DNA from 2 places in the Methylopila henanensis genome. Region 2 is predicted to be linked to the other one. Evidence: riboswitches for the same ligand, from Rfam matches in the RefSeq annotation. Region 2 holds a riboswitch; the other holds the start of a gene.
What was found. A riboswitch is a leader RNA that binds a small molecule or an ion and turns the genes downstream of it on or off. The one in region 2 is predicted to bind thiamine pyrophosphate.
Positions count from the first base shown of each region.

Region 1: it holds a riboswitch for thiamine pyrophosphate, as region 2 does, so the genes downstream of both, ACFSCV_RS14055 (FAD-dependent oxidoreductase) here and thiC (phosphomethylpyrimidine synthase ThiC) in region 2, are expected to answer to the same signal.

Region 1 covers NZ_JBHUER010000010.1:195,862-210,586, forward strand. The annotation lists gene ACFSCV_RS14005 (amidohydrolase family protein) at 1-508, opposite strand, end outside; gene ACFSCV_RS14010 (nuclear transport factor 2 family protein) at 637-1,038, shown strand; gene ACFSCV_RS14015 (GntR family transcriptional regulator) at 1,189-1,932, opposite strand; gene ACFSCV_RS14020 (ABC transporter ATP-binding protein) at 2,048-2,887, shown strand; gene ACFSCV_RS14025 (ABC transporter permease) at 2,887-3,666, shown strand; gene ACFSCV_RS14030 (ABC transporter substrate-binding protein) at 3,695-4,720, shown strand; gene ACFSCV_RS14035 (amidohydrolase family protein) at 4,723-6,162, shown strand; gene ACFSCV_RS14040 (polysaccharide deacetylase family protein) at 6,261-7,160, shown strand; gene ACFSCV_RS14045 (hypothetical protein) at 7,166-7,459, shown strand; gene ACFSCV_RS14050 (CobW family GTP-binding protein) at 7,456-8,454, shown strand; TPP riboswitch at 8,507-8,607, shown strand; gene ACFSCV_RS14055 (FAD-dependent oxidoreductase) at 8,665-9,666, shown strand; gene thiS (sulfur carrier protein ThiS) at 9,635-9,832, shown strand; gene ACFSCV_RS14065 (thiazole synthase) at 9,834-10,607, shown strand; gene ACFSCV_RS14070 (thiamine phosphate synthase) at 10,604-11,215, shown strand; gene ACFSCV_RS14075 (hypothetical protein) at 11,249-11,509, opposite strand; gene ACFSCV_RS14080 (amino acid ABC transporter ATP-binding protein) at 11,586-12,293, opposite strand; gene ACFSCV_RS14085 (amino acid ABC transporter permease) at 12,399-13,529, opposite strand; gene ACFSCV_RS14090 (amino acid ABC transporter permease) at 13,555-14,725, opposite strand, start outside.
Region 2 covers NZ_JBHUER010000004.1:57,477-72,201, forward strand. The annotation lists gene mnmA (tRNA 2-thiouridine(34) synthase MnmA) at 1-115, shown strand, start outside; gene ACFSCV_RS06580 (class I SAM-dependent methyltransferase) at 112-753, shown strand; gene ACFSCV_RS06585 (ABC1 kinase family protein) at 883-2,259, shown strand; gene ACFSCV_RS06590 (aa3-type cytochrome c oxidase subunit IV) at 2,576-2,860, shown strand; gene ACFSCV_RS06595 (Re/Si-specific NAD(P)(+) transhydrogenase subunit alpha) at 2,865-4,007, shown strand; gene ACFSCV_RS06600 (proton-translocating transhydrogenase family protein) at 4,007-4,450, shown strand; gene ACFSCV_RS06605 (NAD(P)(+) transhydrogenase (Re/Si-specific) subunit beta) at 4,459-5,862, shown strand; partial or broken gene ACFSCV_RS06610 (DUF5343 domain-containing protein) at 6,134-6,833, shown strand; gene ACFSCV_RS06615 (Swt1 family HEPN domain-containing protein) at 6,830-7,420, shown strand; partial or broken gene ACFSCV_RS06620 (phytanoyl-CoA dioxygenase family protein) at 7,500-8,279, opposite strand; gene ACFSCV_RS06625 (GntR family transcriptional regulator) at 8,311-8,973, opposite strand; TPP riboswitch at 9,156-9,265, shown strand; gene thiC (phosphomethylpyrimidine synthase ThiC) at 9,350-11,203, shown strand; gene ACFSCV_RS06635 (tetratricopeptide repeat protein) at 11,289-12,146, opposite strand; partial or broken gene rpsU (30S ribosomal protein S21) at 12,362-12,580, opposite strand; gene ACFSCV_RS06645 (5-(carboxyamino)imidazole ribonucleotide synthase) at 12,755-13,840, opposite strand; gene purE (5-(carboxyamino)imidazole ribonucleotide mutase) at 13,842-14,348, opposite strand; gene ACFSCV_RS06655 (NAD(P)H-dependent oxidoreductase) at 14,526-14,725, shown strand, end outside.

The DNA.
Region 1 (14,725 bases), on a different contig from region 2:
CCAGCGCCGCGACCAGCAGCTCCTCGCAGCCGGGATCGTTGGTCAGCCCCTCCTGCGGGAACACGCAGAGCTCGAGGTCGATCCCCCAGGCGTAGTCGCTGCGCGCCCGCTTCAGCGCGCGGAAGCTGCGCAGGCCGGCGCGCGGGTCGACCTCCACATGGGTCCGCATCCGTGTCGTGCCGTGGGCGATCGCGCGGTCGAGGCAGCGGCCGGCGCGGGCGAGCACGTCCTCTTCGGTGAAGTCCGCCTTCAGCCGCGCGACGGTCGCGATCGCGGCCTTCAGGTCGCCATGGGCGTGGCCGCAGCGCCCGAGCAGGCAGGCCTTGTCGAGATGGACGTGGGTGTCGACGAAGCCCGGAAGTCCCAATCGCCCGCCGGCGTCGATCACGGGCGCGTCGCACACGATCTCGCGTTCGATCGCCGCGATCCGTCCTCCGGCGATCCCTATCGCGACGGGCGCCGGGGCGTCACGCGTGTTGAGATTGGTGACGACGAGATCGAGGGTCATGCGCAGCGTCCGCGGAACATGCCCACAAAACTAGCGCCGGGGGCGCAAAATGCATGAACTAATTGCATGCACTTTGCCTCGCATTCTGCTTAAAGCTTGGACGTCCCGCAGCCGTGAGGATGAATCCGATGTCCGACGCCCTGTCCCCTGACGCCGCGCTGGTGCGCGATTTCCTCGAAGCCTCGATGGTCCCGGATCCCGAGCGGGCCGCGAGCTACATGGCCGACGACGTGCGGATCACCTTCACCGGCGGCCGTCCCTTCACGCATCCGAGCGGCCCCACCGCCTTCAACGCCATGCGCTACGCCTGGGTGAAGAAGCGGATGGAGCGGTTCGACGTGGCCCCGGGCGACGGCGAGACGGTGGTCTACAGCGTCGGCACGCTCTACGGCGCGTGGCCGGACGGCGAGCCGTTCGAAGGCAACCGCTACGTCGACCGCTTCCTGGTGCGCGGCGGCAAGATCGTCACCATGGACGTCTGGAACGACAGCGCCGAACGCATTCTTACGCGGCTCGGCGTCGAGGCCTGAACGGCCTCAGGCTCGTCGTCATGCCCGCCTTCGCGGGCATCCACGACTTCCTTTTGACCCGTAGCGCCAGACGTAAAAGTCGTGGATACCCGGCTTCGCCGGGCATGACAGGCGCTTGGGTCGCGCGCCCCGTACATTTTGCAAACGCAGTCACCGCCCTCCGCGCCCGCCCTTCGGCGGCGCGGCGTCGTGCGCGTAAGGGGCCAGCACGTCCATGATGTTACGCGGCTTCGACGTCGACTCGGACACCAGCGCGCGGCCGGCGACGGCTTCGAGGTGGTGGTCCATCAGGGCCGTCGCCCGTTCCGCGTCGCCGCCGGCGAGCGCCGCCACGATCTCGAGGTGCTCGCTGACCGCGCAGTCCGAGGAGTGCGGCCGGGCGAACAGCGCGAGCGTCAGGCAGCAGCGATAGGCGATCTCGCTGACGTAGCGGATGAGCACCGGGCTGCCGGTCATCTCGGCGAGGCGGATGTGGAACTCGGTCGCGAGCCGGATCGAGATCGGCTCCGGGCCGCCCTTCGCCTGCCGCTCGCGCTCGATGCCCTCTTCCAGCTCCGCCACCTGAGCGCGGGTCAGCCGGCCCGCGAGCCGCTTCACCACCAGCCGTTCGAGGCCGGCGCGCACGTCGAACAGATCGCGCGCCTCATCCCAGCTCGGGGTCGCGACCACGGCGATGCGGTTGCGGCGAAGCTCCACCAGCCCCTCGGAGCCGAGCTGGCCGAGCGCGTGGCGGGCGATGGTGCGGCTGACGCCGAAGCGCTCGCCGAGCGCGTCTTCGGGCAGCCGGTCGCCCGGCATGAGCGCCCGCTCGATGATCGCGCGGCGCAGCGCCTGACAGATGACGCCGACCCGGTCCGGCGCGGTCTTCGAAGCAGCGTCCACGTCCGCCTTCATCGCGCGAGTCCCTCCCGAGGCCGCTGAGCCCCTCGCGTGATAGCGCCGGGCGGCGGGACTGCGCAAGGCGATCTGGGGCCACGCTTGCATGCACTTTCGCCATGGAGGCGCATGCATGATGTCCGGAACACACCGTCACGACCCTGGCGCGGAGCGCGTCGCGATCGCCCTGTCCGGCGCAGCCGTCACCTTTGGCCGCGGCGCGCGGAAGACCGCGGCGCTCAGCCCGACCACGCTGAAGATCGCCGAGGGCGAGTTCGTCGCGCTGGTCGGCCCGTCCGGCTGCGGCAAGTCCACCATCCTCAAGCTCGCGAGCGGCCTGCTGCAGCCGAGCGAGGGCACCGTCATCGTGGGCGGCCGCGAGACCGCCGCCAAGGCGATGCGCATCGGCATGGCGTTCCAGAACCCGACGATGCTGCCCTGGCTCACCGTCGAGCGGAACATCATGCTGCCGCTCAAGATCGTGCGGCCGTTTCGCGGCGAGTACCGCGCCAAGCGGCGGACGGAGTTCCGCGACCGCGCCCACGCGCTGCTCGATCAGGTCGGGCTGAAGGGCTTCGCCGAAAAGTATCCGTGGCAGCTCTCGGGCGGCATGCAGCAACGGGCGAACCTCTGCCGCGCGCTGATCCACGAACCGCGGCTGCTGCTGCTCGACGAGCCGTTCGGCGCGCTCGACCAGTTCACCCGCGAGGAGCTCTGGGGCGTACTGCAGGACCTGTGGCTCGCGCGCAAGCCGACCGTGCTGCTCGTCACACACGACCTCAAGGAGGCCGGGTACCTCGCGAGCCGCATCTGCGTGATGAGCGCCCGCCCCGGCCGCATCCTCGACGACAGCCCGGTGGATTTCCCGCGCCCGCGCACCGTCGCCATGACGTTCGACCCGGATTTCGTCGCCCTCAACCAGCGCCTCAGGGCGCGCATCGTGGAGGCCCGCGGCGGCGCGGAGCAGAGCTGATGACCGATTTCGCCGCCGTACGCCGCAAGCTCTGGGCTGTCGCCCTGATCGTCGGCTTCTTCCTCCTCTGGGAGGCGCTCTGCCTCGCCCTCGACGTCTCGGACCTGGTGCTGCCGCGCCCGAGCCAGGTGTTCGCCACCCTGTTCGCGCGGCTGCCGATCCTGTGGCCGCACATCCTGCAGACGCTGATGACGACCATGATCGGCTTCGTCGGCGGCGTGGTGATCGGCGTCGCCATCGGCGCGCTGATCGGCGTCTCGAAGGTCGCCTACGACACCGCCTATCCGCTGCTCATCGGCTTCTCGTCGATCCCGAAGGTCGCCGTGGTGCCGATCTTCGTGCTGTGGTTCGGCTCCGGCACGGTTCCGGCCGTCCTGACCTCGCTCGTGATCTGCTTCTTCCCGATCGTCGTGAACGTCGCGACGGGCCTCGCCACCACCGAGCCCGAGCTCGAGGACGTGCTCAAGGCGCTCGGCGCCTCGAAGGCCGACATCCTCTGGAACGTCGGCCTGCCGCGCGTGACGCCGTTCTTCTTCGCGGCGCTGAAGGTTTCAATCACCTACGCCTTCGTCGGCACCGTGCTGGCCGAGACCGTCGCGTCGAACCGCGGCGTCGGCAACGTGATGATGAGCGCGTCGTCGAACTTCGACGTGCCGCTGGTCTTCGCCGGGCTGTTCGTGCTCGCGGGCCTCGGCGTCGCCCTCTACGTCGCCTTCTCCCTCATCGAGCGCCGCGTCACCGGCTGGGCCTCCCGCCGCGACGACTTCGCGGCCGCCTGACCATTCCCAAGCAGGAAGGATCCCCGAGATGCTCAAACCGCTCCTCGCCGCGCTCGCGCTCGGCGCCCTCGTCTCGGCGCCCGCCGCGGCGGCCGACACCAAGATCAAGTTCACGCTCGGCTGGAAGACCCAAGGCTCCGACGCCGCCTTCATGCTCGCCAAGGACAAGGGCTACTTCAAGGAGGAAGGGCTCGACGTCCAGATCGACCAGGGCGAGGGCTCGGGCGCGACCGTCACCCGCATCATGTCGGGCGCATGGGACGCGGGCTTCGGCGACGTCAACGCCATCATCCAGAACGCCGCCCAGCGCCCGGACGCCGCGCCGGTGATGGTCTACCAGATGTGGAACCGCCCGCCCTTCGCGGTCGTGACCAAGGCGGAGGCCGGCGTGAAGTCCCCGAAGGACCTCGAGGGCAAGACGCTCGGCGGCGCGCAGGGCACGCCGACCACGCGCCTGATCTCCGTCTTCGCCAAGACCAACGGCGTCGACATGGAAAAGGTCAAGCTCTCCAACATGGCCCCGAACCTTCAGGAGCCGATGCTGATCCGCGGCGACATCGACGGCGCGATGGTGTTCACCCTCACGAGCTACTTCAACCTCGTGCTGAACCGGCAGGACCCGGACAAGGACTACCGCTGGCTGAACTTCGGCGACTATGGCCTCGACCTCTACTCGAACGGCATGATGGTCTCGCGCAAGCTGCTGAAGGAGAATCCGAAGGCGGTGGCGGGGCTGGTCAAGGCCGTCAACCGCGCGGCGATCGAGATCGGCAAGGACCAGGAGGCGGGCATGAAGGCGATCGAGGCCTATGACAACCTCGTCAACCTCGCGGTCGAGAAGCGCCGCCTGCAGTTCGCCTACGAGAAGCTGATGGTCTCGCCCGAAGCCGCCGAGATCGGCCTCGGCGACATCAAGGACGACCGCATGAAGAAGGCGATCGACATCGTGGTTGCGGGCTACGGCCTGCCCCGCGCGCCGGAGCCGGCCGAGATCTTCTCGCGGGAGTTCCTGCCGGCCCGCGCCGAGCGCGAACTCGTCTACACGGCGAACTGACCATGGCCGGAGCCGTCGCCGCCGCGGCGCTGTTCGACGGCGAACGCCTTCGCCACGACGTCGCCCTCGCGCATGAGGGCGGCGGCGTCGCGGCGATCGAGCGGCTTGGCGAGCCGCCTCGCGGGCCGCGACGCCTGGTGACGCCGGCGCTCGTCAACGCGCACGACCATGCGCGGCCGCTGTCGACGACCTCGTTCGGGTCGGCCTTCCTGCCGCTCGAAGCCTGGCTGCCGCGCAACGTGTTCGTGACGCCGCCGGACCCCTATCTCGCGGCGATCGCCCCGCTCGCCCGCGCCGCGCGGGCCGGCTGCGGCGCGGTGATGGTCCATTACACCCGGCCGAGCGGGACGCTGTCTCCGGTCGACGAGGCCCGCTCCATCGCCCGCGCCGCGAACGACATCGGCGTGCGCATCGCCTTCGCGCCCGCCGTGCGCGACATGAACCCGCTGGTCTATGGCGACGAGACCGAGATGCTGGCGCGCCTGCCCCCGGCGACCGAGGCGCTGTTCCGCGAGGCCTTCGTCCGCGAGCCCACGACGCCGCAGGCCTATCTCGACCTCGTCGACGAGATCGCGGACGCGATCGCGGGGCCGCTTGTCGACGTGCAGTACGGGCCGGCGGGCCCGCAATGGTGCTCGCGCCCGATGCTGGAGGCGATCGCGGACGCTTCCGCCCGCACCGGGCGGCGCGTGCACATGCATCTGCTGGAGACCGAGCGCCAGCGCGCCTGGGCGGACCGGGCCTTCCCCGACGGCGTCGTCCGGCATCTGGAGGAGATCGGCCTGCTGTCGGAGCGGCTGACGCTCGCCCATTGCGTCCATGCGCGCCCCGACGAACTCGACCGGATCGCGGCCTCCGGCGCGCGGATCGTCACCAATTTCAGCTCGAACATGTATCTGCGCTCGGGCCTCGGCCCCATCCGCCAGGCCCACGCCCGCGGCTGCCGGGTCGCGGTCGGCGTCGACGGGCAGGCGCTCGACGAGGACGACGACCTGCTGCGCGAGATGCGGCTGGTGCACGGCGTCCACGCCGGGGCGAAGCTCGATCCCGCATGGACGCGCGCCGGCTTTCTGTCGGCCGTGATCGCCGCCGGCCGCGCCGCCGTCGGCGCGCCCGGAGACGGAGCGCTGACGCCCGGCGCGCCGGCGGATTTCGTGACGTTCGATCTCGACGCGCTTGACCGCGACCGGATCGCACCGGTCGATCCGCTCGACCTGCTGTTCACCCGCGGCGCCGCGGCCCATGTGCGCGAGGTCGTGGTGGCGGGCCGCACGATCGTCGCCGACGGCCGCGTCACGGGCGTCGATCTCGACGCGGTCGAGGCCGAGCTTCGGACGCTGTTCCGGGCGAACGCCGGCCGCCATCGCGCGCTCGAAGCCGCATGGGGGCCGTTCGACGCCGGCTTGCGCGACTGGTTTCGGGGCTGCCTCGGCTGCGGCTGAAGCCGCGGCCCGTCGACGAAGCGTGACTTGCCGCCCTCGCCCCGCGAGGATGAACTGACCGACCAGAAGCCGAACAACGACAGAGAGGACGAGACGCCATGCCGAAGGAGATTTTCGTGTCCTACGGGATCGACGTCGACGCCGTGGCCGGCTGGCTCGGCTCCTACGGCGGCGAGGACAGCCCCTGCGACATCTCCCGCGGCGTGTTCGCCGGCCGCGTCGGCTCGCCCCGCCTGCTGCGCCTGTTCGACAAGTGGGGGATCAAGACCACCTGGTTCATCCCCGGCCACTCGATCGAGACCTTTCCGGAGGAGATGAAGGCGGTCGCCTCCGCCGGCCACGAGATCGGCATGCACGGCTACAGCCACGAGAACCCGATCGCGATGACGCCGGAGCAGGAGGAGGCGATCTTCGACAAATGCGTCGAGGTGATCGCCGAGCTGTCCGGCCAGGGCCCCCGCGGCTATGTGGCGCCGTGGTGGGAGTTCGGCGCCAAGACCAACGAACTGCTGCAGAAGAAGGGCGTCCGCTACGACCACTCGCTGATGCACAACGACCATCACCCCTATTACGTGACGGTCGGCGACCAGTGGACCAAGATCGACTACTCGCAGCACCCCTCGACCTGGATGAAGCCGTTCACCTCGGGCGCGGAGACCGACCTGATCGAGATCCCGGCCTCGTGGCATCTCGACGACCTGCCGCCGATGATGTTCATCAAGGCCGCGCCCAACAGCCACGGCTTCGTCGATCCGCACGTCATCGAACGGATGTGGCGCGACCAGTTCGACTGGGTCTACGAGAACTACGACTACGCCGTGTTCCCGCTCACCATCCACCCGGACGTCTCCGGCCGCCCGCACGTGCTGCAGATGCACCAGCGGCTCTACGACCACATGCGCGCCCATGCCGGCGTGAAGTTCGTCGCGATGGAGGAGATCGCGGAGGATTTCGCCAAGCGCTATCCGCGCTCGGGAAGCGCGCGGCCGCAGTCCTGACGGCCATGTGCGGGCTCTGCGGGTCGTTCGGATCGGAAGCGCACTGGAGCGACGGCGTCGCGGACCCTGCGCTGACGCCGACCGCCGAGCGCCACCGCCGCGCGGCGGTGGCGAACGAGACGCTGGCGCTCTACGGTCTCGGCGTCCGCGAATGGGGCGGCCGCTTCACGCTGTCGTCCCGCACCGGCAAGGTCGCGGTGGTCGACACGCTCGGCGCGGTCTGGCCCGCGGCCGAAAAGCTGATCCGCCGCGACTGCGACCCGCTCGATCCCGCCGTCATCGCGGCGCTGGAGCGGTGAGCCGCCTTCCCGTCAACATCCTGACCGGCTTCCTCGGCTCGGGGAAGACGACGCTGCTGAAGCGCCTGCTGGCGGAACCTGAGCTCGCCAACACGGCCGTGCTGGTCAACGAGTTCGGCGAGGCCGGGCTCGACCACCTGCTGCTGGAGCGGATCGCCGACGACGTGGTGCTGCTGAAGAGCGGCTGCCTCTGCTGCACCGTGCGCGGCGATCTGCGCGACGCGCTGATGGCGCTACTCGGGCGGCGCGCCCGCGGCGAGATCGCCGGCTTCGATCGGATCGTGATCGAGACCACAGGCCTTGCAGACCCCGGTCCGGTCGTTGCGACCCTCGCCGCCGACCCGGCGCTGCGCCACCAGCTCCGCACCGGCGCGATCGTGACCGTGGTGGACGCCATGTTGGGCGAGGCGACGCTCGACGCCCACGAGGAATCCGTGCGTCAGGCCGCTGTCGCCGACCGCCTGATCCTCACCAAGACCGATCTTGCGCCGGAGGCCGCGGCCGCCCGCGTCAGGACACGGCTCGCGAACCTCAATCCGGCAGCGCCGGTGATCGAACTTTTCCCCGACGACGCGCCCTCGCCCGACCTGCTGCTCGCCGACGTCCATGACGACGCGACCCGCGCCGTCGAGGTCCGGCGCTGGCTCGCCGCGGGCGCCGGCCGCCACGGCGCCGTGCGCGCCTTCGCGCTCGCTGCGGAGCAGCCGCTGGACTGGGCGCGCTTCGGCCTCTGGCTGTCGATGCTGCTGAACCGGCACGGCGACCGCATCCTGCGGCTCAAGGGTCTGGTCGCGGTCGAGGGCGTCGACACGCCCGTCGTGATCCAGGGCGTGCAGCATCTGGTGCACGCCCCCGTCCATCTCGACGCATGGCCGGACGGGCGCCCCGCCACCAAGCTGGTGGTGATCGCGCACGGGCTGGACCCGGCGCTGGTGGAGCGCTCGTTCCGGGCGTTCTGCCGCGTCGCGCCGCCCGCCGCTCACGTCGCGGCCTGATGACGGAAGACGGCGCCGGCCGTTGACACCGCCGGCCGCCGCCCCCATCGTCTCGGAACCCGAGGGGTGCCCGCGAGGGCTGAGACGGCGAGAGCCGAACCCTTTGAACCTGATCCGGGTCATGCCGGCGAAGGAACGGGGGCGCCAGACCGACGCTTTCCGCATTTCGCCGGCTCGACCCGCCACACGCGGAAGCGAGCACCCGCGCCCATGCGCGTCACCGTTCTCGGCGCCGGCGTCGCCGGCCTGACCACCGCTCTGGAGCTTGTTCGTCGCGGCGCGACCGTCACGGTCGTGGACCGCGCGGCCGCGCTCGGCGCAGGCGCCTGCTCCTGGTCCGCCGGCGGCATGCTGGCGCCGTGGTGCGAGCGGGAGAGCGCCGAGCCGGTCGTCGCCACGCGCGGCGCGGTCGCGCTCGACTGGTGGGACGAAGCGACCGGCGCCGTGACGCGCCACGGCACGCTGGTGGTCGCGCCGCCGCGGGACTCGGCCGAGCTCACGCGCTTCGCCCGCCGCACCGAGCGCTACGAGACCATCGACGGCGACCGGGTGGCGGAGCTGGAGCCCGACCTCGCCGGCCGCTTCCGCGCCGGCCTGTTCTTCCCCGACGAGGGGCATCTCGACCCGCGCGGCGCGCTCGCCTCACTGGAGCGCTCCTTGCGCGAGCGAGGCGTCACGTTCCGCTACGGCGTCGAGGCCGACCCGGCGGAGGTCGGGGACGACGCCGTGGTGGACTGCCGGGGCTTCGCCGCCCGCGACGCCCTGCCGGACCTGCGCGGCGTTCGCGGGGAAATGCTGGTGGTGCGGACCGACGAGATCCGCCTGTCGCGGCCGGTGCGGCTGCTGCACCCGCGCATTCCCTTCTACGTGGTGCCGCGGGCCGGCGGCGTGTTCATGCTCGGCGCGACCATGATCGAGAGCGCCGAGCGCCGCGGCGCGACCGCCCGCTCGGTCGTCGACCTGCTGAATGCGGCCTATGCGCTGCACCCGGCCTTCGGCGAAGCCGAGATTCTCGAAGTGCGGGCCGACGTCCGTCCCGCCTTCCCCGACAACCTGCCGCGCGTTGAAAGACGCGGCGGAACAACCTACGTCAACGGTCTCTACCGTCACGGATTTCTGTTGTCGCCCACATGCGCTCAGCAGGCCGCGGAGATCGCGACGCGACCGGAGGACACGTCCCATGAAGCTGACCGTGAACGGCGACGAGCATGATCTCGCCGCGGCCGACCTCGCCGAGGCGCTGCGCCTGCTCGAGCTCGACAGCGCGGTGGTGGCGACGGCGCTGAACGGCGCCTTCGTGCCCGCCGCCTCCCGCGCCGCCACCGCGCTCGAGGACGGCGACCGCATCGAAATCGTTTCGCCCCGGCAAGGAGGCTGACATGCTGAACTTCTACGGCGTCGAGATCGCGTCCCGCCTGCTGCTCGGCACGGCGCAGTACCCCTCGCCCGCCATCCTCGCCGACGCGGCGCGGGCCTCCGGGACCGAGATTCTGACCGTGTCGCTGCGTCGCGAATCCGGCCGGCTGCGCGAGGGCCAGGACTTCTGGGGGCTGATCGCCGAGCTCGGCGTGCGGGTGCTGCCCAACACCGCCGGCTGCCACTCCGTGAAGGAGGCCGTGACGACCGCGCAGATGGCGCGCGAGGTGTTCGGGACGTCGTGGATCAAGCTCGAAGTGATCGGCGAGGCCGACACCCTGCAGCCGGACGTCTTCGGCCTGGTCGAGGCGGCGCGCATCCTCACCTCTGAAGGCTTCGAGGTGTTTCCCTACACCACCGAGGACCTGGTCGTGGCCGAGCGCCTGCTCGACGCCGGCTGCAAGCTGCTGATGCCTTGGGGCGCCCCGATCGGCACCGGCATGGGGCTCAACAACGTCTATGGGCTGCGGTCGCTCAGGGCGCATTTCCCGGACGTGCCGCTGGTGATCGACGCCGGCATCGGCAGGCCGAGCCACGCCGCCGCCGCGATGGAGCTCGGCTACGACGCCGTGCTGCTCAACACCGCCGTCGCCAAGGCCGGCGATCCGGTGGCCATGGCCGGCGCCTTCGCCCGCGCCATCGAAGCGGGCCGAGCGGGCTTCCTCGCCGACCCGATCGAGCCCCGCGACATGGCCGCGCCCTCGACGCCGGTCTTCGGCCGCGCGAGCCTCGCATGACGGCGCGGCTCGATCCGTTCTACCCCGTCGTCGACAGCGCGGACTGGGTGGCGCGTCTCGTGGGCGTCGGCGCGCGGCTGATCCAACTTCGGGTTAAGAACAAGCCGCAAGACGTTGTTAACCATGAAATTAACCGCGCGTTGCAGCTTTGCGCGACGGCCGGTGCAACTCTTGTCGTCAACGACTACTGGCAGGCCGCCATCGATCTCGGCGCGCCCTTCCTCCATCTCGGGCAGGAGGACCTCGACGGGGCCGACCTCAAGGCGATCCGCGCCGCGGGCGTTCGCCTCGGCGTCTCGACCCACACGCCGGCTGAGCTCGACCGGGCGCTGTCGGTCGATCCGCACCATGTGGCGCTCGGGCCGATCTGGCCGACGATCCTGAAGCAAATGCCTTTTGCGCCTCAAGGGCTTGAGCGCATCGGCGAATGGAAGCGGGTCATCGGCGACCGTCCGCTGGTCGCGATCGGCGGCCTGACGCCCGAGCGCGCCGCGCAGTGCCTCGCCGCCGGCGCGGACGTCGTGGCCGTCGTCAACGACGTGGTCGGCGCCGCCGATCCGGAAGCGCGCGCCCGCGAGTGGATCGAGATCACACGCGTTCAGGCCTGAAGTCGAGAGTATGTAGGCGCGAAGCGCAACCGCTCATCCCGCGGCGTCGTCGGATTCGCTGTCGAGCTTCTCCGGATCGATCGCGCCCGGCGCGCTCTTCGGCGTCTTGCGCGCGTCCCCGGCCCTGCGTTTCACGCCGGCCGTCTCGGCGGCGTCCGGAGGGCCGTCGGGAGCGTCTCCCTTGCCGGGGCCCGCGTCCGGTCGCCGCTCGAACTTCACGGGCCGGACAGCGTCCGCCTCGGAGGCGCCCGTCGCGGCGCTGCGGTCCTTCTCAGGTGTCGGCGAGCCCGCCATGCGTCATCTCCCTTGTTCGAGGGAGAAACCCGCCGGGCCGCGGTCGGTTCCCCTAGCCCCCCGCCCGCCTGCGCGGTCAGTGCAGGATCTGGCTGAGGAACAGCTTGGTGCGCTCGTGCTGCGGGTTGGCGAAGAAGGCGTTCGGCTCGTTCGACTCCACGATCTGGCCGGCGTCCATGAAGATCACGCGGTCGGCGACCTGACGGGCGAAGCCCATCTCGTGCGTCACGCACAGCATCGTCATGCCGTCGTTGGCGAGGCCGACCATGGTGTCGAGCACCTCCTTGACCATCTCGGGGTCGAGCGCCGAGGTCGGCTCGTCGAACAGCATGATCTTCGGCTTCATGCAGAGCGCGCGGGCGATGGCGACGCGCTGCTGCTGGCCGCCCGAGAGCTGGCCCGGATACTTGTGGGCCTGATCGGGAATGCGCACCCGCTTGAGGAAGTGCATCGCGATCTCTTCGGCGTCCTTCTTGGGCATCTTGCGCACCCAGATCGGAGCCAGCGTGCAGTTCTCGAGGATCGTCAGATGCGGGAACAGGTTGAAGTGCTGGAAGCACATCCCGACCTCGCGCCGGATCTCGTCGATCTTCTTGAGATCGTTGGTGAGTTCGGTGCCCTCGACGATGATCTGGCCCTTCTGGAACTCCTCGAGCCGGTTGATGCAGCGGATCATCGTCGACTTGCCGGAGCCGGACGGCCCGCAGATGACGATGCGCTCGCCGCGCTTCACCCTGAGGTTGATGTCCTTGAGGACGTTGAACTCGCCATACCACTTGTGCATGCCGATGATCTCGACCGCGATCTCCTTCGAAGGCGGCGCCTTGTCGACGGACGGCAGTTCTGAGGCTTCGACGACGGATTCGGCCATGACGGCGGCTCCCTGTGCTTAGCGCTTGTGGCCGGTGTCGAGCCGCTCTTCGACGAACCTCGAATAGCGGGACATGCCGTAGCAGAAGATGAAGTAGACGATGCCCGCGAAGGCGAACCCGGTGTAGACCGTCATCGGCGTCGCCCAGTTGGGGTCGGCGAAGGCCGCACGGATGATGCCGAGGAAGTCGAAGATCGAGACGATCGCGACCAGCGTCGTGTCCTTGAACAGGCCGATGAAGGTGTTGACGATGCCGGGGATGACCAGCTTCAGCGCCTGCGGCAGCACGATCAGCAGCATCATCGGCCAGTAGCGCAGGCCCATCGCCATCGCGCCCTCGTACTGGCCTTTCGGGATCGCCTGCAGACCGCCGCGCACCACCTCGGCCATGTAGGCGGCGGAGAACAGCGCGACGCCCACGAGCGCGCGCAGCAGGCCGTCGATCGTCCAGCCGGACGGCAGGAACAGCGGCAGCATATAGGTGGCGAAGAACAGCACGGTGATCAGCGGCACGCCGCGCCAGAACTCGATGAAGGCGATCGAGACGAACTTGATCAGCGGCAGCTTCGACCGGCGGCCGAGCGCCAGCAGAATCCCGAGCGGCAGCGAGGCGACGATGCCGGTCGTCGCGACGACGAGCGTGACGAGCAGGCCGCCCCAGGCCCGGGTCTCGACCGTGCGGAGGCCGAAATAGCCGCCGTGCAGCATCACGAAGGCGAAGATCGGGAACGCGACGAAGAACAGGAGCGCGTTCGCCTTCTTATAGGGCGCCTTCGGGATCAGCAGCGGAACGATCAGCGCGACCGCCACGAAGAACACCGTGGCCGGGCGCCAATGCTGGTCCGCCGGATAGAACCCATACAGCAACTGCCCGAAACGGTTGGTGATGAAAGGCCAGCACGCGCCGACGCCGGGCGCGACGCAGGCTTCGCGATTCGTTCCGGTCCACACCGCGCGCAGAAACAGGAAGTCGATGAAAACCCAGGCGAGATAGACGGCGAGCGCGGCGCAGACGAGCGTCAGCAGCGCGTTCATCGGACCGGAGAAGAGGTTCTGCCGCGCCCAGCCGGAGAAGCCCGACACCGCCGCCGGCGGCGGCTGCGGCGTCAGCATCTCGGTGCGGATGAAAGGACGGTTCGGTCCCGCGATGGTCGTGTCGGTCATGCCGCCGCCCTCACCGTTCGATCAGCGCGACGCGCTTGTTGTACCAGTTCATGAAGCCCGAGGTGACGAGGCTGATCACGAGGTAGATGCCCATCGTGATCGCGATGATCTCGATGGCCTGGCCGGTCTGGTTGAGCGTGGTGCCAGCGAAGACCTGGACCAGCTCGGGATAGCCGACGAAGGCCGCGAGCGACGAGTTCTTGGTCAGGTTGAGGTACTGGCTCGTCAGCGGCGGGATCATGACCCGAAGCGCCTGCGGGATCACCACCAGCCGGGTGGCCAGGCCGGGCTTCAGCCCGAGCGAGGCGGCGGCCTCCGACTGCCCGTAGTTCACGGCCTTGATGCCGGCGCGGACGATCTCGGCGATGAAGCCGCCGGTGTAGATCGAGAGCGCGATGACAAGCGCCGCGAACTCCGGCAGCAGCCGCGAACCGCCGTTGAAGTTGAAGCCCTTCAGGACCGGGTGGTCGATCGTGACGGGGAAGCCGACGGCGAGCAGCGCGACCAGCGGCAGGCCAATCAGCAGGCCGACCGAGGTCCAGAACACCGGAAACTGCTGGCCGGTCGCGTTCCGCCGGGCCGTCGCCCACTTTTTCAGGACCACCACGCCGACGATGGCGACGGCGAAGGCGATCAGCCCGACGCCGCTGCCCTCGCCGAATACGAACCTCGGGATGTAGATTCCGCGATTGTTTATGTAGATCTCACCAAACAGCGAATAGCTGTTGCGCGCCGCCGGCATCGCCGCGAGCACGGCGAGGTACCAGAACAGGATGTGGAACAGCAGCGGCAGGTTGCGCGTCACCTCGACATAGGCGGTGCAGACCTGCCGGACCATCCAGTTTTTCGAAAGCCGGCCGACGCCGACGAGGAAGCCGAAGATCGTCGCGAAGAAGATGCCGACGCCGGCGACCAGCAGCGTGTTGATGATGGCGACGAGGAGCGCGCGGCCGTAGGTCGAGGTCTCGTTGTACTCGACCATCGTCTGGTTGATGCCGAAGCCGGCGGTCTGGTTCAGGAACCCGAAGCCCGAGGCGATGCGCTGGTTGGCGAGGTTGGTCTGGGCGTTCCAGACCATCATGCCGATCGCGAAGACCACGATCGCGGCCACGACCGCCTGCGCGACCAGGCCCCGGAAGCGCGCGTCGTTCAGGATGGACGAGCGCGAGCGGGCCGGCTCA
Region 2 (14,725 bases):
GGCCTGCGTGTTCTACGACGACGCGACCGGCGACCGGGTTCTGGGCGGCGGGATCATCCGGGCTCCGGAGCGCGTCCACGCGCCGGCGCTGTCGGCCAGCGAGGCGGCGCGATGAGCGTTCAGTACGATCTTGCCGGGCAGAAGAAGGCCTACGAGGTCTGGGCCAGGTTCTACGACAAGGTCTATGTGAGGTTCCTGGCCGACGGCCAGAAGAAGGCGGCCGCGGCGGCCGCCGCCTGCGGGCCGGACATCCTCGAAGTCGGCGTCGGCACCGGCCTCGTGCTGCGCTACTACCCGCCGACGGCGCGCGTGGTGGGCGTCGACCTGTCGGAGCACATGCTCGCCAAGGCGCGCGAGAAGGTGGCGACCCAGGGCCTGACCCAGGTGCGCGGCTTCTCGGTGATGGACGCCTGCCGGCTCGGCCTGCCCGACGCGACCTTCGACGCCGTCACCGTGCCCTTCGTCATCACGCTGGTGCCGGACCCCGAGGCCGCGCTGTCGGAAATGCGTCGCGTGCTGAAGCCGGGCGGCGAGATCGTCGTGGCGTCCAAGATGGGCGCGGAGGACGGCCCGCTCATGAAGATCGAGACCGCGCTCGCGCCGATTGTGAAGACGGTCGGCTGGTCCACCGACTTCAAGGTCTCGCGCCTCGCGGCCTGGGCCGCGACCACGCCCGACATGAGCGTCGTCGAGGTGACGTCGATCTTCCCGGCGCCGTTCTTCAAGATGATCCGCATCAAGCGGGCGGGGTGACGCGGCGGGGGGCGGCCGGCTCTCCGATCCCGAACCGGGAAGGCGGGGCGGATATCGTCCAAGTGATTGGGAACCGCGCGTTCGCATCCCACCTTTAGCGCTTGGACCGCCCCGCACCGAAAGCCCTTCATGCCCCCGTCCGACCGCGATCTCGAACGCAACCGCTTCACGGCCCGCGCGACGCGCTATGCGCGGGTGGGCGTCAACGTCGGCGGGGTCGCGGCCCGGATCGCGGGATCCCAGCTTCTCGGCCGCGCCACGGGGCGGGCGGGCAGGGCCGCGGACCTCGCCGCGGCGCTCGGCGGGCTGAAGGGGCCGATCATGAAGGTGGCGCAGCTTCTCGCCACCATTCCCGACGCCCTGCCGCCCGAATACGCGGAGGAGCTGGCGCAGCTCCAGTCCGACGCGCCGCCGATGGGCTACGGCTTCGTGCGCCGGCGCATGGCGGCCGAGCTCGGGGCCGACTGGCTGAGCCGTTTCGGCTCGTTCGAGCGCGAGCCGGCGGCGGCGGCCTCGCTCGGCCAGGTCCATCGCGCGACCGCGCCGGACGGCTCCCCGCTCGCGGTGAAGCTGCAATACCCGGACATGGCCTCCGCGGTGGAGGCCGACCTCGGCCAGCTTGCGCTGCTGTTCGACCTGCGCCGCCGTTTCGACGGCGCGATCGACACGTCCGAGATCGTGGAGGAGATCGGCGCGCGCATCCGCGAGGAGCTCGATTACCGCCGCGAGGCGAAGCACGCCGCGCTCTACCGCCTGATGCTCGACGACACGCCCGAGGTGCGCGTGCCCGGCGTTTGGGGCGAGCTGTCCACCGGCCGGCTGCTCACGCTCGACTGGCTGGAGGGGCGGCGGCTGCTCGTCCACAAGGAGGCCTCGCTCGAGATCCGCAACCGGCTCGCCGTCGCGATGTTCCGGGCGTGGTGGCGGCCGTTCTCGCGCCATGGCGTCATCCACGGCGATCCGCATCTCGGCAATTACGCCGCCTTCGACGAGGGCGGGGAGCCGCAGGGCGTCAACCTGCTGGACTACGGCTGCGTCCGCATTTTCCCGCCGGCCTTCGTCGGCGGGGTGGTCGACCTCTACGAGGGCCTGCGCGACGACGACGAGCAGCGGGTCGTCCACGCCTACGAGACCTGGGGTTTTCGCGGCCTGAAGCGCGAGCTGATCGACGTTCTCAACATCTGGGCGCGCTTCATCTACGGCCCGCTGCTGGACGACCGCGTCCGCACCATCGCCGACGGCGTCTCGCCCGGCGCCTATGGCCGGGCCGAGGCGTTCCGCGTGCATCAGGAGCTGAAGCGCAAGGGCCCGATCCGCATCCCGCGCGAGTTCGTCTTCATGGACCGCGCCGCGATCGGGCTCGGCGGCGTGTTTTTGCATCTGCGGGCCGAACTCAATTTCCGCCGCCTGTTCGAGGACGCGATCGCGGACTTCACGGTCGAGCGCGTCGCCGCGCGACAGGCGCAGGCGATGGAGGCCGCGGGCCTCGCGGATCGAGCCGGATGATCTGATGGCGGCGTCCGGTCGCCCGCCCGCCCGGGCCAGCGTCACCGGACGCTGACGGGGCGCCCCTCCGAAAGTTTTTCCGCTTTGCAGCATGGTTCTCGGCGGCGGGGATGCTGCGCCCGCGAAGCGGCGCGCCGGCGAGTCCGCTGAAGATTCAGGCCGCCGCCGCAAAAGCCTCAGTTATCAGGGGTTCAGCTTATTTGTGGGTTATTGGCATTTGGTATGCCAGTGGCTGAAAGGGAATTGCCACCCCCCCGGGTTTCCGATAAAGGCGAAAGTCCAAGCGCCGATTAGAACGCACAAAGGGACTGAGATCATGGCTGGCATTACCGAATACGCGACCGCCACCGGCAACGACTACGCCGAGCACGAGCGCACTTACGCCGCTGTGATGAAGCTCTCCAAGATCGGCACGGCGATGGCGGTTCTGATCGTCATTTCGCTGGCGATCGGCGGCGTGACCGGCCCCTGGTGGCTGTGCGGCCTCGGCGTGGTGCTGTCGATCGTCGGCGGCGTGATCGGCGCGGTCAGCGAGAAGGGCACCATCCTTCCGATCGGCCTGTCGGCCCTGCTGGTCGTGGCGCTCTGGTACATCGTCTGAACCGATGAAAATCGCCGTTGCGAAGGAACTCGACCCTGCGGAGCCGCGGGTCGCGCTGACGCCTGACGTCGTCAAGAAGCTGAAGGGCCTTGGGGCCGAGATCAGCGTCGAGACGGGCGCAGGCCTCAGCTCCGGCGTCATCGACGCCGCCTATGAGGAGGCCGGCGCCCAGATCGCCGCCTCGCGCGCCGACGCGCTCTCCGGCGCCGACGTGCTGCTGACGGTGCGCCGCCCGACGCCTGAGAGCCTTTCGGGCCTGAAGCCCGGCGCGCTCGTCATCGGCATCATGGATCCTTACGGCGCGGCCGACGCCATTGCGGCGCTCGCCACCGCGAACGTCTCCGCCTTCGCCATGGAGCTGATGCCCCGCATCACCCGCGCGCAGGTGATGGACGTGCTGTCCAGCCAGGCGAACCTCGCGGGCTACCGCGCGGTGATCGACGCCGCGGCCGAGTTCGGCCGCGCCATGCCGCAGATGATGACCGCCGCCGGCACCGTTCCGCCGGCCAAGGCCTTCGTCATGGGCGCGGGCGTCGCGGGCCTGCAGGCCATCGCCACCGCCCGCCGCCTCGGCGCGGTCGTCTCGGCGACCGACGTCCGTCCGGCCGCCAAGGAGCAGGTCGCCTCGCTCGGCGCCAAGTTCATCGCGGTCGAGGACGACGAGTTCAAGCAGGCCGAGACCGCGGCCGGCTACGCCAAGCCGATGTCGGCCGAGTACCAGGCCAAGCAGGCGGAGCTGACGGCCGCCCACATCGCCAAGCAGGACATCGTCATCACCACCGCGCTCATTCCGGGTCGTCCGGCGCCGCGTCTGGTGACGGCGGCCATGGTGAAGTCGATGAAGCCGGGCTCGGTGATCGTCGACCTCGCGGTCGAGCGCGGCGGCAACGTCGAGGGCGCGGTCGCGGGCGAAGTGGTCGAGGTCGACGGCGTCAAGATCGTCGGGCACCTCAATGTTCCGGGCCGTCTCGCCGCCTCGTCCTCGGCGCTCTACGCCAAGAACCTGTCGGCCTTCCTCGAGACGCTCATCTCCAAGGAAACCAAGGAGCTCGCCGTCAACTGGGACGATGAGCTCGTCAAGGCGACCGCGCTCACCCGCGACGGCGCCGTCATCCATCCGATCGCGAAACCGGCGGAGGCGAACTGATGGCCGTCCTGTCTCCTGAAGAGGCTGCGGACCGCGCTCAGGCCGCGGCCGACGCCGCCCGCGAGGCCGCAGCCGCGGCCCAGGGCTACGCCGACCAGATCGCCGACGCCGCCGGCGCCGCGCTGCACGGCGCGTCCGGCGGGGTGATCGACCCGTTCGTGTTCCGCCTCGCGATCTTCGTGCTGGCCGTGTTCGTGGGCTACTACGTGGTGTGGAGCGTGACGCCCGCGCTGCACACGCCGCTGATGGCGGTGACCAACGCCATCTCCTCCGTCATCGTCGTCGGCGCGCTGCTCGCGGTCGGCGTCGACCTCGCCGGGGGCTCCGGCCCGTGGTGGGCGCGCGGCTTCGGCTTCGTGGCCCTCGTGCTCGCCTCGATCAACATCTTCGGCGGGTTCCTCGTCACCCAGCGCATGCTCGGCATGTACAAGAAGAAGGGCTGACGGGACCGATGACCGACCTCGTCCAGATCCTCTACCTCATCGCCGGCGTCCTGTTCATCCTGTCGCTGCAGGGGCTTTCGAGCCCGGCGACCTCGCGGCGCGGCAACGCCATGGGCATCGCGGGCATGACGCTCGCGATCCTGACCACCCTGTTCGTCTCGCCGCCGCACGGCGTCGGCGGCTGGGTCCTCGTCCTCGCCGGCCTCGGCGTCGGCGGCGCGATCGGCGCGCTCACCGCCAAGCGCATCGCCATGACCTCGATGCCGCAGCTCGTGGCGGCGTTCCACTCGCTCGTCGGCCTCGCCGCCGTGCTTGTGGCGGCCGCGGCGCTCTACGCGCCGGAGGCGTTCGGCATCGGCTCCGTGGGCACGATCCATGGCCAGTCGCTGGTTGAGATGGCGCTCGGCGTGGCGATCGGCGCGATCACCTTCACCGGATCGCTGATCGCCTTCGCCAAGCTCGACGGCCGGATGTCCGGCACGCCGATCCTGCTGCCCATGCGTCACGTCATCAACATCGGCCTCGCGGCTCTGATCGTGGTGCTCGTGATCGTGTTCTGCCTGACCGAAAGCCACTTCGTGTTCTGGCTCATCGTGCTGGCCTCGCTCGCCTTCGGCTTCCTGATCATCATCCCGATCGGCGGCGCGGACATGCCGGTGGTCGTGTCGATGCTCAACTCCTATTCGGGTTGGGCGGCGGCCGGCATCGGCTTCACGCTCGGCAATCTGGCGCTGATCATCACCGGCGCGCTGGTCGGCTCGTCGGGCGCGATCCTGTCCTACATCATGTGCAAGGGCATGAACCGGAGCTTCATCTCCGTCATCCTCGGCGGCTTCGGCGGCGACGCCGCGGCGGGCGGCGGAGCGGCGGCGGGCGGGGGCGAACAGCGCCCGGTGAAGCAGGGCGCGGCCGAGGACGCGGCCTACATCATGAAGAACGCGTCCAAGGTCATCATCGTGCCGGGCTACGGCATGGCGGTGGCGCAGGCCCAGCACGCGCTGCGCGAGATGGCCGACAAGCTGAAGGAAGAAGGCGTCGAGGTGAAGTACGCCATTCATCCGGTGGCGGGCCGCATGCCGGGCCACATGAACGTGCTGCTCGCCGAGGCGCAGGTGCCTTACGACGAGGTGTTCGAGCTCGACGAGATCAACTCGGAGTTCTCGGGCGCGGACGTCGCCTTCGTCATCGGCGCGAACGACGTGACGAACCCTGCGGCCAAGACCGACAAGACCTCGCCGATCTACGGCATGCCGATCCTCGACGTGGAGAAGGCGGGCACCGTGCTCTTCATCAAGCGCGGCATGGCGGCGGGCTACGCCGGCGTGGAGAACGAGCTGTTCTTCCGCGACAACACCATGATGCTGTTCGGCGACGCCAAGAAGGTCACCGAGGCCATCGTCAAGGGGCTGTGATAGGGCGAGGGTGCTCTGAAGATGAAAGGCCGGACCGCGAGGTCCGGCCTTTTGCTTTTGTTGATCGCCGGCCGCAACCCTAAGCCTAGCGCCGGGGGTCATAATGCGGGCGTCGACATAGTCCGCTAAATAGATGACCGTGTTCGGGTTGCCGCTCGGTACGACTGGGTCTTTCTGTGCTTAGCTTTAACAAAGCGCATTGCGATCATTCCTCATCTCATTAGGATGCGCTAGCGGAGTGGGGGATAGGATGGCCGAAGCTAAGCAGGGCATGGAACAAACTGGAACCGACGAGAAGACGGCTGCAGTGAAGGCATCTGCACCGAGAAAGATTCCCGGAAATCTTCCATACCTTGCAGCCTCCGGAACCCTAAAAAGGGCGCTTGAGCGCCTTGTTGATGCGTCTCGCCCAGACAAGTTTAATGCAGATTTCTTGGAGCATGTTCTTAAGTTAAGCGGTGGTGCGGCTCGTGGCACTATCCCGATCATGAAAAATGGGCTTTTTGTCTAGCGATGGTGTTCCAACCGAGCTTTATGCTAAATTTCGAACGGAAGGTGGTCGGCCTACGGCAGCTTTAGCTGGGCTGCGAAACGGCTTTCCAGAAATATTCAAACGAAGCGAATATGCGCACACCGTCGACGATCACAAGCTGCGCGACATCATTCTCGAAATCACTGGACTGAAGGCAAATGATCCTGTCGCGCAGGCGATCAAATCAACCTTCAACGTGGTGAAGTCCTTCATTCCCGCTGGAGCTGATTTGTCCGGTGGTGATGACGACGCAAGTTTTCAGGATGAACTTGCTGGCGGCACCGCAAATCAAAGCAGTCAAAGCGAAATTGTCCGTGGTGTGAACAGAGGTTCGAAGTCGGTCGGATTGGTATACAATATTAATATTGTTCTTCCTGAGACGTCGGATCTCAAGGTGCTAAATGCGATATTCCGCAGCGTCAAAGAAAATCTCCTATGATAGATGAGGTGGACGCAGTAGAGCTGTTTTTGCTGAAAGGCGCATCGATAAAGTTGGCTGTTGAAGAGGCGAACTCTAATCCAAGAGTTAGCCGTTCAATCGCTGAGGAGAATGCTTCGGTCAAGGCCTCCGTATCGCAATTTTCGGCAGAGGTCCGCGACAACGCAGTGATGATGGCTGAGCATTATAAGCTCTTCTACATGCTAGAGAACGACATTCGCCGGCTAATTGACGACACGCTTACTGAGGATAACAAGGGGCCGGATTGGTGGGATAAATATGCCCCCGACAGTGCAAAGATCGAGTTTAAGGGAAATTTGCAGAGAGAACAGGACGCAGGGTTCACCCCAAGATCGGATAATCCTCTAGATTATGTAACGTTTGGTCAACTAGGTGATATTATTCGTGCGAACTACTCGTTATTTGGGGGTATTCTGAGTAATCAGAAGGCGATGGGTAGGGTGATGTTTTCGCTCAACAACCTCCGTGGCCCAATCGCTCATTGTGGGCTTCTGGCGGAGGATGAAGTTGATCGCCTCAAATTAACTGTGAAAGACTGGTTTCGGTTGCTTGAGGGCCCCAAGTAGCGAGTTTTTTGAAGCTGCACCTGGCGCGGGTGTTGCTGATCCTGCGCTTGGCCGCTACTCGGCCGCCCTGCCGGCTCTGGCTCCGCGCGAGCCGGACGAGCGCGTCGTCCTCGACGCACTGGATCGGCGCGAAGTCGCGGTGCGCGATGAATTCGGGCCGCGTGGGCGTGCGGATGTAGTTGGAGCAGGCGTTGAGCGTGAGATAGACGATCTTGCGCGGGTAGGGCGTGATGTTGCCGGCGGAGCCGTGCACCAGATTGCCGTGGAACATCAGCATGCTGCCGGGCCGGCCCGTCGGCGCGACGATGCCGCCTTCCGCGACCAGCCGGGTGACCGTCTCCTCGTCCAGCGTCCAGAGCGGGTACGAGGTGGTCTCGAGGTCGTGGCTCGCCTTCAGGTCGCCGGCCTTCTGGCTCTTTGGCACCAGCATCAGCGGGCCGTTGATGGGCATCACCTCGTCGAGGAAGATCGAGATGTTCATGGCGCGCGGCTCCGGCATGCCGTCGTCGCGCTTCCAGGTGCCGTAGTCCTGGTGCCATTGCCAGACCGCGCCGGTGAAGGCGGACTTGGCGTTGATCTTGTACTGGTGCAGATACACATGTTCGCCGAACACCTGCTCGACGGGCCGGATCATGCGCGGGTGCGCGCCGAGCAGGCGGAAGGCTTCGTTGTAGGTGTGGGCGGCGAAGGCGGTGCGCGGTGCGCCGTCCTTCTCGCGCCAGACCTCGGGGCGATGCTCATCGTAGATCGCGACCGCCTCGCGGCGGAGCAGGTCCACCTCCTCGGGCGTGAACAGGTCCGGCAGCAGCAGCCAGCCGTCCTCGTGGAACTGCGCGAGCTGGTCTTCGGTCAGACGCATCGTTTCCTCCTGCCGCTGCTTTTGTCGGGAATTATGCGGCGTCGCGCAGCGTGCTGAGCCGCTCCTCCATGGTTCGTCCCGCGCCGATCGCATGGTCGCGCGCGGCGGCCTCCGCGCCGTCCGGGTCTCTGGCGAGCACGCGATCGGCTATAGCGACGTGCTCGGCCCAGACGCGGGCGCGGTGCTCTGGATCGGCGAGCACCGTCGCCATGGCGCGGCGCATGTGCGGCCATTGCGGGCCGACTGTCTCCTCGATCGCTGGGTTGCCCGAGAGCCGGTAGAGCGCGCGGTGGAAGTCGGCGTCGCGGGCGATCTGCTCGGCGAGCGGCGTCCGCGCGGTGATGGCGGCCCCGGCGTCGAGCGCGCGTTCGAGCGCCGCGCCGTCCGCGCCGCGTTCCGCCGCGAGCCGGGCCGCGAGCGCGTCGAGCGCCCCGCGCACCTCGTAAAGCTGCCGGATGCGGACGCCGTCGAGCGGCGTCACCTGAAAGCCCTTGCGGCCGCTGTCGGCGAGCAGGCCCTGGCCGCGCAGCAGATGGAGCGCATGGCTGACCGGCTGGCGGGACACGCCGAGCCGCTCCGCCAGCTCGTGCTGCCGGATGCGCTCGCCCGGCGGCAGGCTGCGGTCGACGATCGCCTCGAGGATGCGGTCGTAGGTCTGGGAGATCAGGTTCGGCGCGGTCGCAAGCGGCTGCATATCAGAATTCCGAATTCGGAATTCCAAAATGCTACTTCAATCACGCAAGGGCGTCAAAAGGTCCGGGGCGCGGCGGGGGCGACAGTGATGAAGGGATAGGGCGAGGAGGGGTGCGGTCGGTCGGACGGGGGACGACCCCGGCGCCTGGGCTCGACAGAACGATTCCAAGCTCCTAACCTCGATCCCGGTCCGAGGGGCGTCCCGCTGCGATGCGGGGCTGAGATGGCGGCACGCCGATCCCTTAGAACCTGATCCGGGTCATGCCGGCGAAGGGACGGGAACCGAAGGCCGAGCCGGCGCAAGCCGCCGAACGCCTCCCAGACGTTTCGCGACACCCCGGATCTCCCGAACGAGAACATCGAGGAGGAGATCCCCCATGAACGTCCATATTCCGCCGAAGGACGCCAAGGCCGCGCCCGAAAGCGTCACCACCGGGCCGATCTTCGGCTCGCGCAAGGTCTACGCCTCGCCGAAGTCGCATCCCGAGCTTCGGGTGCCGTTCCGCGAGATCACGCTCAGCGATCCGAACGAGCCGCCGGTGCGGGTCTACGATCCGTCGGGCCGCTACACCGAGACCGACGTCGCGATCGACCTCGCCGCCGGTCTGGCGCCGGTGCGCGAAGACTGGATCGCCAAGCGCGGGCTCGACATCGCCCCGGGGCGCGCGGTGAAGCCGGAGGACAACGGCAACGTCTCCGCCGACAAGCTGGTCGCTCCGTGCCCGGCGACGCGCGTCATCCGCGAGGCCGCGAACGGCCAGATGGTGACCCAGTACGAGTTCGCGAAGGCCGGGATCATCACCGAGGAGATGATCTATGTGGCGTTCCGCGAAAACCTCGCCCGCGAGCAGGCGCTGGAGGGCGCCGGCGTCCGCCACGCCGACGGCGACAGCTTCGGCGCGTCGATCCCGGAATTCGTGACGCCGGAATTCGTGCGCGACGAGATCGCCCGCGGCCGCGCCATCATCCCGGCGAACGTCAACCACCCCGAGCTCGAGCCGATGGCGATCGGCCGCAACTTCCTGGTCAAGGTCAACGCCAATATCGGCAACTCGGCGGTGACCTCGGGCGCGGCGGAAGAGGTCGAGAAGCTGGTCTGGGCGATCCGCTGGGGCGCAGACACCGTCATGGACCTCTCCACCGGCCGCAACATCCACAACATCCGCTCCTGGATCATCCGCAACTCGCCGGTGCCGATCGGCACGGTGCCGATCTACCAGGCGCTGGAGAAGGTCGACGGCGATCCGCTGAAGCTCGACTGGGAGGTGTTCAAGGACACCCTGATCGAGCAGGCGGAGCAGGGCGTCGACTACTTCACCATCCACGCCGGCGTGCGGCTGGCGCATGTGCCGCTGACGGCGGATCGCGTCACCGGCATCGTCTCGCGCGGCGGGTCGATCATGGCGCGCTGGTGCCTCGCCGGCCATCGCGAGAGCTTCCTCTACGAGCGCTTCGGCGACATCTGCGACATCATGCGGAAGTACGACGTCTCGTTCTCGCTCGGCGACGGCCTGCGGCCGGGCTCGATCGCGGACGCCAACGACGCCGCGCAGTTCGCCGAGCTGGAGACGCTGGGCGAGCTGACCAAGATAGCCTGGGACAAGGGCTGCCAGGTCATGATCGAGGGCCCCGGCCACGTGCCGATGCACAAAATCAAGGCCAACATGGACAAGCAGCTCGCCGTCTGCGGCGAGGCGCCGTTCTACACGCTCGGGCCGCTCACCACCGACATCGCGCCGGGCTACGACCACATCACGTCCGGCATCGGCGCCGCGATGATCGGTTGGTTCGGCACCGCCATGCTCTGCTACGTCACGCCGAAGGAGCATCTCGGTCTGCCGAACCGCGACGACGTCAAGACCGGCGTCATCACGTACCGCATCTCGGCCCATGCGGCCGACCTCGCCAAGGGCCATCCCGCGGCGAAGATTCGGGACGACGCGGTCAGCCGCGCGCGGTTCGACTTCCGCTGGGAGGACCAGTTCAACCTCTCGCTCGACCCCGACACCGCCCGCGCCTTCCACGACGAGACGCTGCCGAAGGACGCGCACAAGGTGGCGCATTTCTGCTCCATGTGCGGTCCGAAGTTCTGCTCGATGAAGATCACGCAGGACCTGCGCGCCGAAGTCCGCGCCCAGAACGTCACCTTCGAGGCGGAGGAGGGCATGAAGGCGAAGTCGGCCGAGTTCCTGGAAGGCGGCGGCAAGCTCTACGTCGACGCCGCGGAGTAAAGGCCAAGGCGTCCGGACGGAGCCAAAAAAAGAAGGGCCGGAGCGACGCTCCGGCCCTTCTTCGTCTCTTGCAGGATCGACTCGCTCAGCGCTCGGTGTAGGTCGCGCCGGGGACGCCGCCGACGCGCTTGAAGGCTTCGTTGGCGCGCTTGTCGTTGCGGTCGATGTTGAGCGCCTGCGCGAACGAGGCGCGGGCCTTCAGCAGCTCGTTCTGGCGCTCGAAGGCGAGGCCGCGGCCGATCCAGGCGTCGATGTATTTCGGGTTCAGCGTGCGCGCGGTGTTGAAGTCGTCGAGCGCCGCCGCGGCGTCGTTGAGCGCGAGATAGCTCATGCCGCGGCCGACATAGGGCTCCGGCGCCGTGACCGCGATCGCGGTCGACTTGGTGAAGTCGTCGATCGCGTCGTCGTGGCGCCCCTGCGCCTGATGGATCAGGCCGCGGTTGTGCCAGGCCTGCGCGTTGTTGCGGTCGAGCTCGATCGCGCGGTCGAAGTCGGCGAGCGCGGCGTCGGTGCGGCCGGTCGAGCGGTAGAGGTTGCCGCGGCCGACGAAGGCCGGGCTGTAGTTCGGGTCGACCTCGATCGCGCGGTTGTAGTCGCTGACCGCCTCGGCGGTCTTGTTCTGCGAGCGGTAGGCGAGGGCGCGGTTGGCGTAGGCCTTGGCCATGCCGCTGTTGATGCGGATCGCCTGGCTGAAGTCGCCGATCGCGTTGTCGTACTGGCCGAGACGGGCGTAGGCGGAGCCGCGCATGTTCCACGCCTCGGCGTCGCCGGGGTTCGACTGCACGACCTGGGTCAGGGAGCCGAGGTCGCTCTGCCGGGCGGCATAGGCCTCGGGCTCGAGCGTCGCGGCCGAGGGGCCCATGGATTCGCAGCCGGCGAGCGCGAGCATCGCCACGAGAAACGCGCCGCGGCGCGCCAGAATGCCCGAACCCGAAGCCTGCATGTCCTCACCACCTTACCGCGCGCCAGCCCAAGAGCCGTCAGACACAGGCGGATTGCGGCGAGATTGCGTCCGCAGCCCGTGCTGCCGGCGGCGCGGGCCGGAGCGTGTCCCCCAAGGCGCAAAAACGCCCGCCGGACTGGTCCAACGGGCGCATCGCAGTCACGTCGCGAGACGTAAGGCGCCGGAGGCCGGCGCCGATCGCCCTCAGCGAATCACTTCTTCTTCATCGGCAGGAGGCCCTCGCGCTGCGCGCGCTTGCGGGCCAGCTTGCGGGCGCGGCGGACGGCTTCCGCCTTCTCGCGCGCCTTCTTCTCGGACGGCTTCTCATAATGACCGCGGAGCTTCATTTCGCGGAAGATGCCTTCGCGCTGCATCTTCTTCTTCAGGGCCTTCAGGGCCTGGTCGACATTGTTGTCGCGGACGAGAACCTGCACGTCGTGCCTCGGGTAGCGTTTGTCTCTGGGCGGACGGTCGCCGCGGACGGCGCCGGAAGCAAAAAACAAAAGGCCGACGCCCGCTGGTGTGCGAACGCCGCCATCGTCGGCGAAGCGTTTACCAGAGGGCTCAGGGGTTGTCTACGCGGATCGAGGCCTTATGCGCGCGAGGCGTCAGCCGATCGTCACCCGCGTGACGTGGCCCATCTTGCGGCCGGGCTTCGGCTCGCCCTTGCCGTAGAGATGGACGGCCGCGCCGGGCTCGGCCAGCAGCGCGCGCCAGCCGTTCGCCTCGGCGCCGAGCAGGTTGGTCATGACCACCCGCCCGCGGGTCGCGGTCGAGCCCAGCGGCCAGCCGGCGACGGCGCGCACATGCTGCTCGAACTGGCTGGTCTCGGCGCCCTCGATGGTCCAGTGGCCGGAATTGTGGACCCGCGGCGCGATCTCGTTGACGACGACCTTCTCGCCGGTCGGCCCCTCCACGAGGAACATTTCGACCGCGAACACGCCGACATACTGGAAGGCGTCGGCGATCTTGCGGGCGATCGCGACCGCGGAGGCCGCCGTCTCCGGCTTGATCGCCGCGGGGACGTGGGAAGAGCGCAGGATGTGGTTCTCGTGCCGGTTCTCGACCACGTCGAAAGCCGCGAACGAGCCGTCGCGCCCGCGCGCCGCCACCACCGACACCTCGGCGCGGAACGGCACGAAGGCCTCGAGGATCGCCGGCTGGCCGTTCATCATGGCGAGCGCCTGGTCGAGGCCGAGGCCCTCGCGCACCAGCACCTGGCCCTTGCCGTCATAACCGAAGCGGCGCGTCTTCAACACCGCCGGCCGGCCGATGGCGCCGACGGCGGCGGCCATGCTGGCGCGGTCGTGCACCTCCGCGAAGGCCGGCGTGGGCAGGCCGAGGTCGCGCAGGAAGGTCTTCTCGGTCAGCCGGTCCTGCGTGGTCGCGAGCGCGCGGGCGTCCGGGAACAGCGGGCTGTGGGAGGACACCAGCTCCGCGGTCGCGGCCGGAATGTTCTCGAACTCGTAGGTCACGACGTCGACGCTGTCGGCGAACAGCGCGAGCGCGGCCTCGTCGTCATAATTCGCGATCGTGCGCTCGGCCGCGACGTCGAAGGCGGGGCTGTGCGGATCGGGAGAGAACACATGCGCCTTGAGCCCGAGCGGTGCCGCTGCGAGCGCGATCATGCGGCCGAGCTGGCCGCCGCCGAGAATGCCGATCGTGGCGCCGGGGGCGAGGGGCGTCGCGGTCATGTCAGGACTCCGTCGGCCGGTCGGCCACGCCATCGGTCTGGGCGGCGCGCCAGGCGTCGAGCCGCTCCGCGAGGCTCGCGTCGGTAAGCGCAAGCACGGAGGCGGCGAGCAGGGCGGCGTTGACCGCGCCGGCGCGGCCGATCGCGAGCGTGCCGACGGGAACGCCGGCGGGCATCTGGACGATCGACAGCAGGCTGTCGAGGCCGGACAGCGTGTGCGACTGCACCGGCACGCCGAACACCGGCAGCGGCGTCATCGCCGCGACCATGCCCGGCAGGTGGGCGGCCCCGCCCGCGCCCGCGATGACGACCCGGAAGCCTTCGTCTCTCGCGCCCTTCGCGAAGGCGACGAGCCGGTCGGGCGTGCGGTGCGCGGAGACGATGCGCGCGTCATGCGCCACGCCGAGCGCCTTCAGCGTCTCGGAGGCGTGGCTCATGGTCGCCCAGTCGGACTGGCTGCCCATGACGATGGCGACAGGGGCCGCCTCGGCGCGGTCTTCCGCGACCATCGTTCGTAGCTCCGTGCGTGAGAAGGGATGGCCGGACGATAGGCGCCGCGGCGCCTGCGCGCAAGCGGGCCTTAGGTTCGCGGCGCGTTGACGCGGAAGCCCGGGCCGGCTCTGCTCGGTCTCGCGAGCCGCCCGCAGAGGCGTCCGCGGGAAACGTCGAAAAGGGAGGATGCGTCGATGAACCTCGCCGCAAAGCTGCGCCGCCGCGCCGCAGAAGGCCGGCCGGTCCGGGTCGGGCTGATCGGGGCCGGCAAGTTCGGCTCCATGTTCCTGTCCCAGGTCCGCACGACGCCGGGGCTGCATCTCATGGGGATCGCGGATCTCTCGGAGGCGCGGGCGAAGGCCGCGCTGGCGGCCACCGGCTGGGACGCCGAAGC